Regions from separate parts of the Streptococcus sp. KHUD_012 genome, predicted to be linked through region 1. Evidence: predicted binding sites of a transcription regulator. Region 1 holds the regulator's gene; the other holds the start of a gene.
What was found. The regulator Rex, encoded in region 1, represses fermentation and respiration genes when NADH is low (regulators of the CRP and FNR family bind a similar motif). The targets are predictions, from matches to a motif close to TTGTGAANTANTTCACAA.
Positions count from the first base shown of each region.

Region 1 (4,431 bases):
CCTGATGAAAAAGATGAAGAAGTAGTGGAAGAAAACGAATAGATAAGGGGACAGCATGTCACGCAAAAGAAAAAAGAAAAAGAGTTTACGTAATACTCTTATCAACATCGTTGCAACACTTTTGATTATTCTCTCGCTTCTCTTAATTTTCAATGCTCCGATCCGCAATATGATCATGGTTTGGCATACCAATCAATACCAGGTTAGCAAGGTCGATAAAAAGACTATTGATAAAAACAAAGAAGTGAAGACGAGCTTTGATTTCAAACATGTCCAGTCACTCTCGACGGAAGCCGTGATCAATGCCCAATGGCAGGCTCAAAAACTTCCTGTAATTGGGGGGATTTCGATTCCTGAATTGAACATGAACCTTCCAATTTTTAAAGGACTCGAAAACGTAGCCCTTTACTATGGAGCAGGGACTATGAAGGAAAACCAAGTCATGGGACAAGGCAATTATTCTCTTGCTAGTCACCACGTATTTGGCCTTACTGGAGCAAATGCCATGCTGTTCTCACCATTAGAGAAAGCCAAGGCTGGTATGAAGATCTACATCACGGACAAAGAAAAAATCTATACTTATGTCATCTCGTCTGTTGAGACAGTGACTCCAGACCGTGTAGATGTCATTCAAGATCGTGAAGGTATTAATGAAATCACCTTGGTGACCTGTGAGGATGCTGCAGCGACTTACCGTACGATTGTAAAAGGAAACTTGGAAACCTCTGTTGACTATGACAAGGCTCCAAAGGACATCCTGGATTCATTCAGCAAGTCTTATAATCAAATGCAACTTTAAGAAATAAAGCCCGAGGCAGAGATGCCGGGGCTTTTTTCTTTATAGTATGGCATGAAATAACTAAAGGATTCTTGTAAAATTGTAAGCGATTGGTAATATAATGTAAGGAATTTATCATAATATTGAGGGAAAATAGGTATATAATAAGAGGAGAAAGAGTATGATAAGGAGGTAGAATAGTGACAAAAGAGCGAATTTATCATCTCTTGCATCATTTCTATAATCTCTTAATAAATGATTTTCCACGAAATGGATTAATTACGAAAGGAATCTACGAAGTAGAGCAAGTCTACCAAACCTTAGAAGCCATTCCTCAGAGTCAGGAGTACTTGATCCGCTGTGAAATTCAACAGTTTTTAAAGGAGCTTGAACAAGTTCAAACAGGTTATCAGATCCGCTTTAATAAAGATGAAGTCTTAGTGTTAGATGATTTGAAGCAAGAAATCGCCAGTAAATAATGAAAGGTCGTTATTTTCTCAATTTATTACGAATTAATAAGTGAGGAGGAAATTATGTACGACATATCATTTATTGAACCATCTTTGCTTCCTAGGGAGCGCTTAGTTTCTGAAGGGGTGGATAAGCTAAGTCATCAGGAATTGTTATCCATTCTCTTACGGACAGGTAACAAGCAAAAAAGCGTTTATGAGATTGCACAAGGTCTTTTGAGCTCGGTAAATAGTTTAAAGGAGTTAGGGCAATTAACCCTAGAGGAGCTACAGGAAATCTCTGGCATTGGGCGAGTGAAGGCCATCGAACTTCAGGCTGTTATTGAGTTTGGACGAAGGATTCATAAAGATGAACTAATGAGTTCCGAACAAATCATGAGTAGTCAGAAATTGGCCCATAAAATTCAACAGGAAATTGGCCATAAAAAGCAGGAGCACCTGGTTGCCCTCTATTTGAATACACAGAATGAAATTATTCATCAGCAGACCATTTTTATTGGAACCGTGAATCGAAGTATTGCGGAGCCACGTGAAATCCTGCATTATGCACTGAAGCACATGGCAACCTCTATCATCTTGGCGCACAATCATCCATCTGGTGCCGTATTTCCAAGTAAAAATGATGATGAAGTAACGCATCGAGTCATAGAGGCCTGTGAAGTGATGGGCTTAACACTACTAGATCACTTGATTGTATCTGAGGAAAACTATTATAGTTACCGTGAAGAAACCGATTATTTGGTATAAAAAAGAGAGTGGGACAGAAATCGGTAATTCGTTAGAATTCGATTTCGTCGTCCCACCTCCGCACAGTTGACTAGGGCTGTAAAAGCTGTTAAAATCAGCGTAGTAGAGCCCACTCAATCACTGTGTCTTGCTCGACAATCCAAAAATAATTGAGAGGCTAGGACTTTTGTCCCAGCCTCTTTTCTTGTTAATGTATAAGTCTTTATTCTTCATTTTTACGCATGAAATAAAGGAGTGTTTGCAATTCACTAGTGAGATCGACATATTGGACAACAACGTCTTTAGGAACTGTCAGATGGACCGGAGAAAAGCTTAGAATTCCTTTGACACCGGCATCTACTAAAAGACTAGCAACTTCCTGCGCTTTAATACTTGGGACAGTTAAAATTGCTGTTTGAATGCCTTCTTTTTTGAGATTCTCTTTGATCGTAGAAATCCCATAAATGGGGATCCCATCCTTACTTTTGGTATTAATCAGTTCATGATCATCTACATCAAAAGCCATGACAATTTTCATCTTATTGCGTTCATGGAAGCGATAGTTGAGGAGCGCACTTCCCATATTTCCGATCCCCACAATAGCGACATTGGTAATGGCATTGTCATTTAAGAGATCGGCAAAGAAGTTCATCAGTTTTTTTACGTCATAACCAAATCCACGTCTTCCTAATTCACCAAAATATGAGAAATCTCGTCGAACAGTAGCAGAGTCAATCCCAATTGCATCAGCAATTTGCTTGGAATTGGCGCGCTCTATTTTTTCAGAGTTAAAGCGTTTAAAAATGCGGTAGTAGAGCGATAAGCGTTTTGCTGTTGCGCGTGGAATTGGAGTATTTTTATCATGTTTCACAATATCACAACCTTTCCCTCTTATTGTATAGGAAGATTGTGAAAAAATCAACTATCTAGAACGCTTTTTCAAAAATATTTTTGTCTAAAGAAAAAGCTGATGGCGATGGAAGAGTTCCATCAGCATCAGCTTAGTTTTCAGCTTGTTCTACCTTTTTCAGATAAGCATAGAGCCCATCGACTCGACCTGTATAGGGAAGCTTTTGTCCCTTATATTCAATGGAAACAATTGAGTAAGAGTCAGGCAAGGTTACACAGCCTGAAAAAGCAAGGATACAAGCCGCAAGGTCAGTATAAGTAGTAGTTCGTTCTACTTGATAAGCATCGATATAAGTTAGGGTTACCATATTAGACCTCTGTTTTGTTAAAAATTTCTCTTTCGACAAGACTATCCATTAGGAAATAAAATTTTTGTTGGATAATGTCATTTTCTGGATTTTTAAAGATATTAACCAGACGAAGCCCAGATTTGTCTGTAATATTGATTTTAAAACCTGTGAGGTCTTTGTTGAAGATAATTTTAAGCAAGAAGCCTTCACCGCTATTTGGAACAGCTTCAAGCAAACGATTTAATTCGTAATTTCCAACTTTTGTAACAGCAAATGTATTGTCACGTAAGGTATATTTTTTTACATTTGGGTGTAGACTATAGGTATATTTGCAGTCTTTCAATGAAACACTTGTTTCAAAAGCCATATTGTTCTCCTATGATAAAATTTCTTTTAGTGTTGCGAGGAAGTCTTGAACTTCCTCTACGGTATTGAGTTCTGAAAAACTAATTCTAAGGGATTCTTTTAGGCGTGAGCTATCTTTCCCATAGAGTGCCTTTAGGACATGGCTAGGTTGAACTGTACCAGCGGTACAAGCAGAACCTGTAGAGACAGAAATTCCAGCAAGATCGAGTCGCATCAATAATACATCATTTTGGACGCCTGGGAAGCCAAGATTCCAAACAAATGGGAGATGATCGTCATTCGCATTTACGTAGTAGTCGTAGTCTGTTAAACCATTAACTAGTTCTTGGCCAAGTTTTTGAACCTGGTTGAAATTTTCTTCTTGATGAAGTGTAGCTTGCTGAAGCGCGGTTGCCATCCCGACAATAGAAATGAGATTTTCCGTACTGGCTCTCATCTTACTTTCCTGATCCCCACCATGTAAAAGATTATCAAAATCTGGGGAGGTTGCATAAAGGAAACCGACGCCCTTTGGTCCATGGAATTTGTGGGCAGAAGCACTGAGAAAATCAATTCCCAACTCTTCAGGATAGACAGGGACCTTTCCGATTGCTTGGACAGCATCAACGTGAAAGGCAGCTGGATGATCTTTTAAGAGTTCTCCGATTTCTTTAATCGGAAGAAGATCGCCTGTCTCGTTATTGGCAAACATGGTAGAGACAAGAATGGTATCCGGTCTAAGAGCCGCCTTGATATCACTAGCCTTAATGCGTCCATCTCTTGGTTGGACGATCGTAACTTCAAATCCGAAACGTTCTACAAGATATTCGATGGGTTCAAGAACCGCATGGTGTTCCAAAGCGGTCGTAATGATGTGTTTGCCATCTGCTTGGTGTTTCAAGCAGTAGCCTTT
Region 1 is NZ_CP159355.1:1,335,380-1,339,810, reverse strand. It holds gene gyrA (DNA gyrase subunit A) at 1-42, shown strand, start outside; gene ABVF55_RS06385 (class A sortase) at 56-799, shown strand; gene ABVF55_RS06380 (hypothetical protein) at 979-1,257, shown strand; gene radC (RadC family protein) at 1,312-1,995, shown strand; gene ABVF55_RS06370 (redox-sensing transcriptional repressor Rex) at 2,198-2,845, opposite strand; gene ABVF55_RS06365 (DUF4649 family protein) at 2,976-3,191, opposite strand; gene ABVF55_RS06360 (DUF1831 domain-containing protein) at 3,193-3,540, opposite strand; gene ABVF55_RS06355 (cysteine desulfurase family protein) at 3,550-4,431, opposite strand, start outside.

Region 2 (4,431 bases), 510 kb from region 1:
TTTAACCACTTTCACTAAGCTATAGGTGATAAATCCAGCAGCGATCCCTTGTGTAATCGAGTAGCTGAAGCCCATAAAGATAGAGGTGAAGAAAGCAGGAACTGCTTCTGACATATCTTCCCAATGGATATTTTTCAAGCCACTCAACATCATGATCCCAACAACAATCAAAATTGGGGCTGTGGCAGCGGTCGGTACAATCGCCAACAACGGACTAAAGAGACTTGAAATAGCAAAACAGATCGCTACAACCAAGGCTGTCAGACCAGTGCGTCCACCAGCTCCAATACCAGCTGCAGATTCAACATACGTCGTTACGTTTGAAGTTCCTGCAATAGCTCCGACTGAAGTCGCTACAAGGTCTGAATAGAGGGCCTTATCTAATTTCGCTGATTGATGGTTTTCCCCATTTGTCGCAACAATCCCAACTTTTTCACCCGTACCGATTAAAGTTCCAATTGTATCAAAAATATCCGTCAAGGAGAAGGCTAAGATTGCCATTAAGGTCTCAGGCAAACGAGACGTATTGGAAATCAAAGAACCCAATCCTTTTGATCCCAAAGCTTGACCAAAGATCTTGCCTAAATCATTAAAGGCAGCTCCTAGATGATTACTTGCAAAGTCGATTTTAGTGATATCAACCACATGGATGAGAATTCCAAGCACAGTCGTTGCTAAGATAGAAAGGATAATTCCTCCCTTAATCCCTTTGACAACAAAGAAAATAGTAATCGCAAGACCAACAAGAGCCAAGAGGACAGCCGGATTGTTAAAATCAACCAATCCAGGAACAGCAGATGCATTGGCTGAGATCGTTGCATTCGCCTTATCTGCTCCTTCTCCAACCACTGTATAGGTATGAGGGTCAATCGTGAATTTCAAAAATCCCGCATTCTTAATTCCAACATAGGCCAAGAAAATCCCGATCCCAGCTGAAATAGCAGAGCGAAGAGCGGTCGGAATCGATTCGATGATCATCTTCCGAACATTTGTCAATGTGATAATCAATGAGATCACACCACAAATGAAGACCATTCCCAAAGCTTCCTGCCATGAGTAGCCCATACCAAATACAACGGTAAAGGTAAAGAAGGCATTCAAGCCCATCCCAGGTGCTTGTGCATAAGGTAAATTGGCATAAAAAGCCATCATCAAGGTTCCGACAACGGATCCAATAATCGTTGCAAGGAAGACCCCTTGAGCTGGCATACCTGTTTGTGACAACATTTGAGGGTTTACGAAGAGGATATAACTCATCGCAAAAAAGGTTGTCAAACCAGCAAGAACCTCTGTTCGAACAGTGGTTCCATGTTCTGAAAGTTTAAAAAACTTATCCATTTCAGAATAAACTCCTTTTTCATCATTCTCGCTCCCAATCAATTTGCGAACGTTATTTCTATTTTACCAAAAGATCTTTCGCCTTTCAAGAAATCCTACTTCTCTTCTCGATTTTTGAGCGCTTTTCCGATTTTTCTGATATAATGGTCTCATTCTTCTCGAAAGGAACTGAAATATGCATAAAAAGATGATCGCTCTAGATCTAGACGGCACTCTCTTAAATTCCGAAAGCAAATTGAGCGACTTTACCATTGATACGATAAAAAAAATTAGTGCTCTTGGCCATAAAGTCATTATTACAACAGGCCGCCCTTACCGTATGGCACATACCTATTACAAACAACTAGAGCTAGATACTCCGATGATCAATTTTAACGGCTCCCTTACGCATCTACCTGAGAAAAAATGGGCAGATGAACAATGTTTGACTTTAGATAAAAAATACCTGTTAGATATGGTCGCTAACCGAGACACTATCCAAGCGGACTTTATAGCAGGCGAATACCGCAATAAATTCTTTATTACCGATCCAAATGAGCATGTTGCAGATCCTAAATTATTCGGGATTGAATCTTTCCAACCAGAAAATCAATTCAATCCCGAGCGGGTAACGAGCGACCCAAACTGTATTCTCTTTCAAACGAAAGCGGAAGACAAATATGCTCTGGCAGATGAAATGAATCGTCATTATGACTACAATCTGTCTATCAATACTTGGGGTGGTCCCTTAAATATTCTGGAATGCAATCCAAAAAATGTGACCAAAGCTTCTGCTCTGACCTACCTTCTGGATAAACTCAATATGGATCAGAAGGATTTGATTGCCTTTGGAGACGAGCACAACGATACTGACATGCTAGCTCTCGCTGGTCATGGATACGCTATGAAAAATGCTAGCTCCGTCCTTCTCCCTTATGCAGACTCCGTCACAGATTTCACAAATAACGAAGATGGTGTCGCGCGCCAACTCATTCAATTATTCTTATAAAACTAACAGACATGAGTTATCCCCTCATGTCTTTTTCTGCGCCAAATCCTTAATCGGTTAATCAATACCGCCCCTTTTTTCCATTTTTTTCATTGCCTCGTCATCTGGTTTGTGATATTATTAACATAGTTATTAAAGAAGCGCTTTCAAAAATTTTAAACCGCTTCTCGTTCACTTAAGGAGGAACAAAATGAAAGCTGTTGTTGTAAATCCAGAAGGTACTGGTGTTGAAATCGTTGCAAACAAAGACATGCGTCCACTTGAAACAGGGGAAGCACTTGTTCAAATCGAATACTGTGGTGTCTGCCACACTGACTTGCACGTTGCTCACGGGGACTTCGGTAAAGTTCCAGGCCGTGTTCTTGGACACGAAGGAATCGGTATTGTTAAAGAAGTTGCTCCAGATGTCAAGAGCCTAAAAGTTGGGGATCGTGTCAGTGTCGCATGGTTCTTCGAGGGATGTGGAACTTGTGAATACTGTACAACTGGTCGTGAAACTCTTTGCCGTACTGTAAAAAATGCTGGTTACTCTGTTGATGGAGGGATGGCTGAACAATGTATCGTTACTGCAGATTACGCAGTGAAAGTACCTGAAGGATTAGATCCAGCCCAAGCATCTTCTATTACGTGTGCAGGTGTTACCACTTATAAAGCCATCAAAGAAGCCAAAGCTGAACCAGGACAATGGATTGTTATCTATGGAGCTGGTGGACTAGGAAACTTGGCTGTTCAATATGCTAAGAAAGTCTTCAACGCACATGTCATCGCTGTCGATATCAACAATGATAAACTAGAATTGGCGAAAGAAGTTGGTGCAGACTTTGTCATCAACGGTCGCGAAGTTGAAGATGTCCCAGGATTGATCAAAGAAAAAACAAATGGTGGAGCTCACTCTGCTGTCGTAACAGCTGTTTCTAAAGTAGCTTTCAACCAAGCAGTAGATTCTGTTCGTGCAGGCGGCCGCGTGGTTGCAGTTGGTCTTCCTTCTGAAATGATGGACCTCAGCATTGTGAAAACTGTATTAGATGGTATCCAAGTCATTGGTTCTCTTGTAGGAACTCGTAAAGACTTGGAAGAAGCCTTCCAATTTGGTGCAGAAGGCTTGGTAGTCCCTGTCGTTCAAAAACGTCCAGTAGAAGATGCAGTCAAAGTCTTTGACGAAATGGAAGCTGGAACCATTCAAGGACGTATGGTACTTGACTTTACAAACTAAACAACTGAACCTACAGGACTAGCCCAACTGGGCTAGTCTTTTTGAGTGCTCTCAATCATTCTATTTTACAATTTATTATATATTTATTTTTTATTTTTGCGGATATAGATCGATTGTTGGAATATTTTTATTGAAATTCAAATCCTATGAAACCTACATATCATTGCTTTCTTCTGCCATCATCAACTAATAAACAAGAGCCATTCAAGAGCATTCAATTTTTATTCAACGATAATTTAATATAATAAATTAATGCTTTTATATCGAGTTTTTGATAGAAAAATTGACTTAAGTGTGAAAACGATTTATAATAAAGTAGCTTAAAGTTTTCTTAAACTGAAAGTCAAACAAATTTTATAAGGAGGAATGTCAATAATGAGTATTGGTATCATTATTGCTAGCCACGGTGAATTTGCAGCTGGAATCCACCAATCCGGCTCGATGATCTTTGGGGATCAAGAGAAAGTTCAAGTGGTTACGTTCATGCCAAGTGAAGGCCCGGATGATCTCTATGCTAAATTCAATGCGGCTGTTGCTGCATTTGATGCAGAAGATGAGGTCTTGGTTTTGGCTGACCTTTGGAGTGGTTCTCCATTTAACCAGGCGAGTCGCGTCATGGGAGAAAATCCAGATCGTAAATTTGCGATCATCACAGGATTGAACCTTCCGATGTTGATTCAAGCTTATACAGAGCGTTTGATGGATGCAAATGCCGGCGTTGATCAAGTCGCTGCAAACATCATCAAGGAAGCAAAAGACGGTGTCAAAGCCCTTCCAGAAGAATTGAATCCTGTTGAAGAAGCTAGCACAGCCGCTGCTGCTCCTGTAGCCCAGGCTGCTATTCCAGAAGGAACAGTTATCGGAGATGGAAAACTCAAGATTAACCTTGCCC
Region 2 is NZ_CP159355.1:1,846,367-1,850,797, forward strand. It holds gene ABVF55_RS08985 (NCS2 family permease) at 1-1,338, opposite strand, end outside; gene ABVF55_RS08990 (Cof-type HAD-IIB family hydrolase) at 1,514-2,326, shown strand; gene adhP (alcohol dehydrogenase AdhP) at 2,517-3,539, shown strand; gene ABVF55_RS09000 (PTS sugar transporter subunit IIB) at 3,915-4,431, shown strand, end outside.
Region 2: a site for Rex is predicted at 2,436-2,453, ahead of adhP (alcohol dehydrogenase AdhP). Genes of this name have one in related genera too.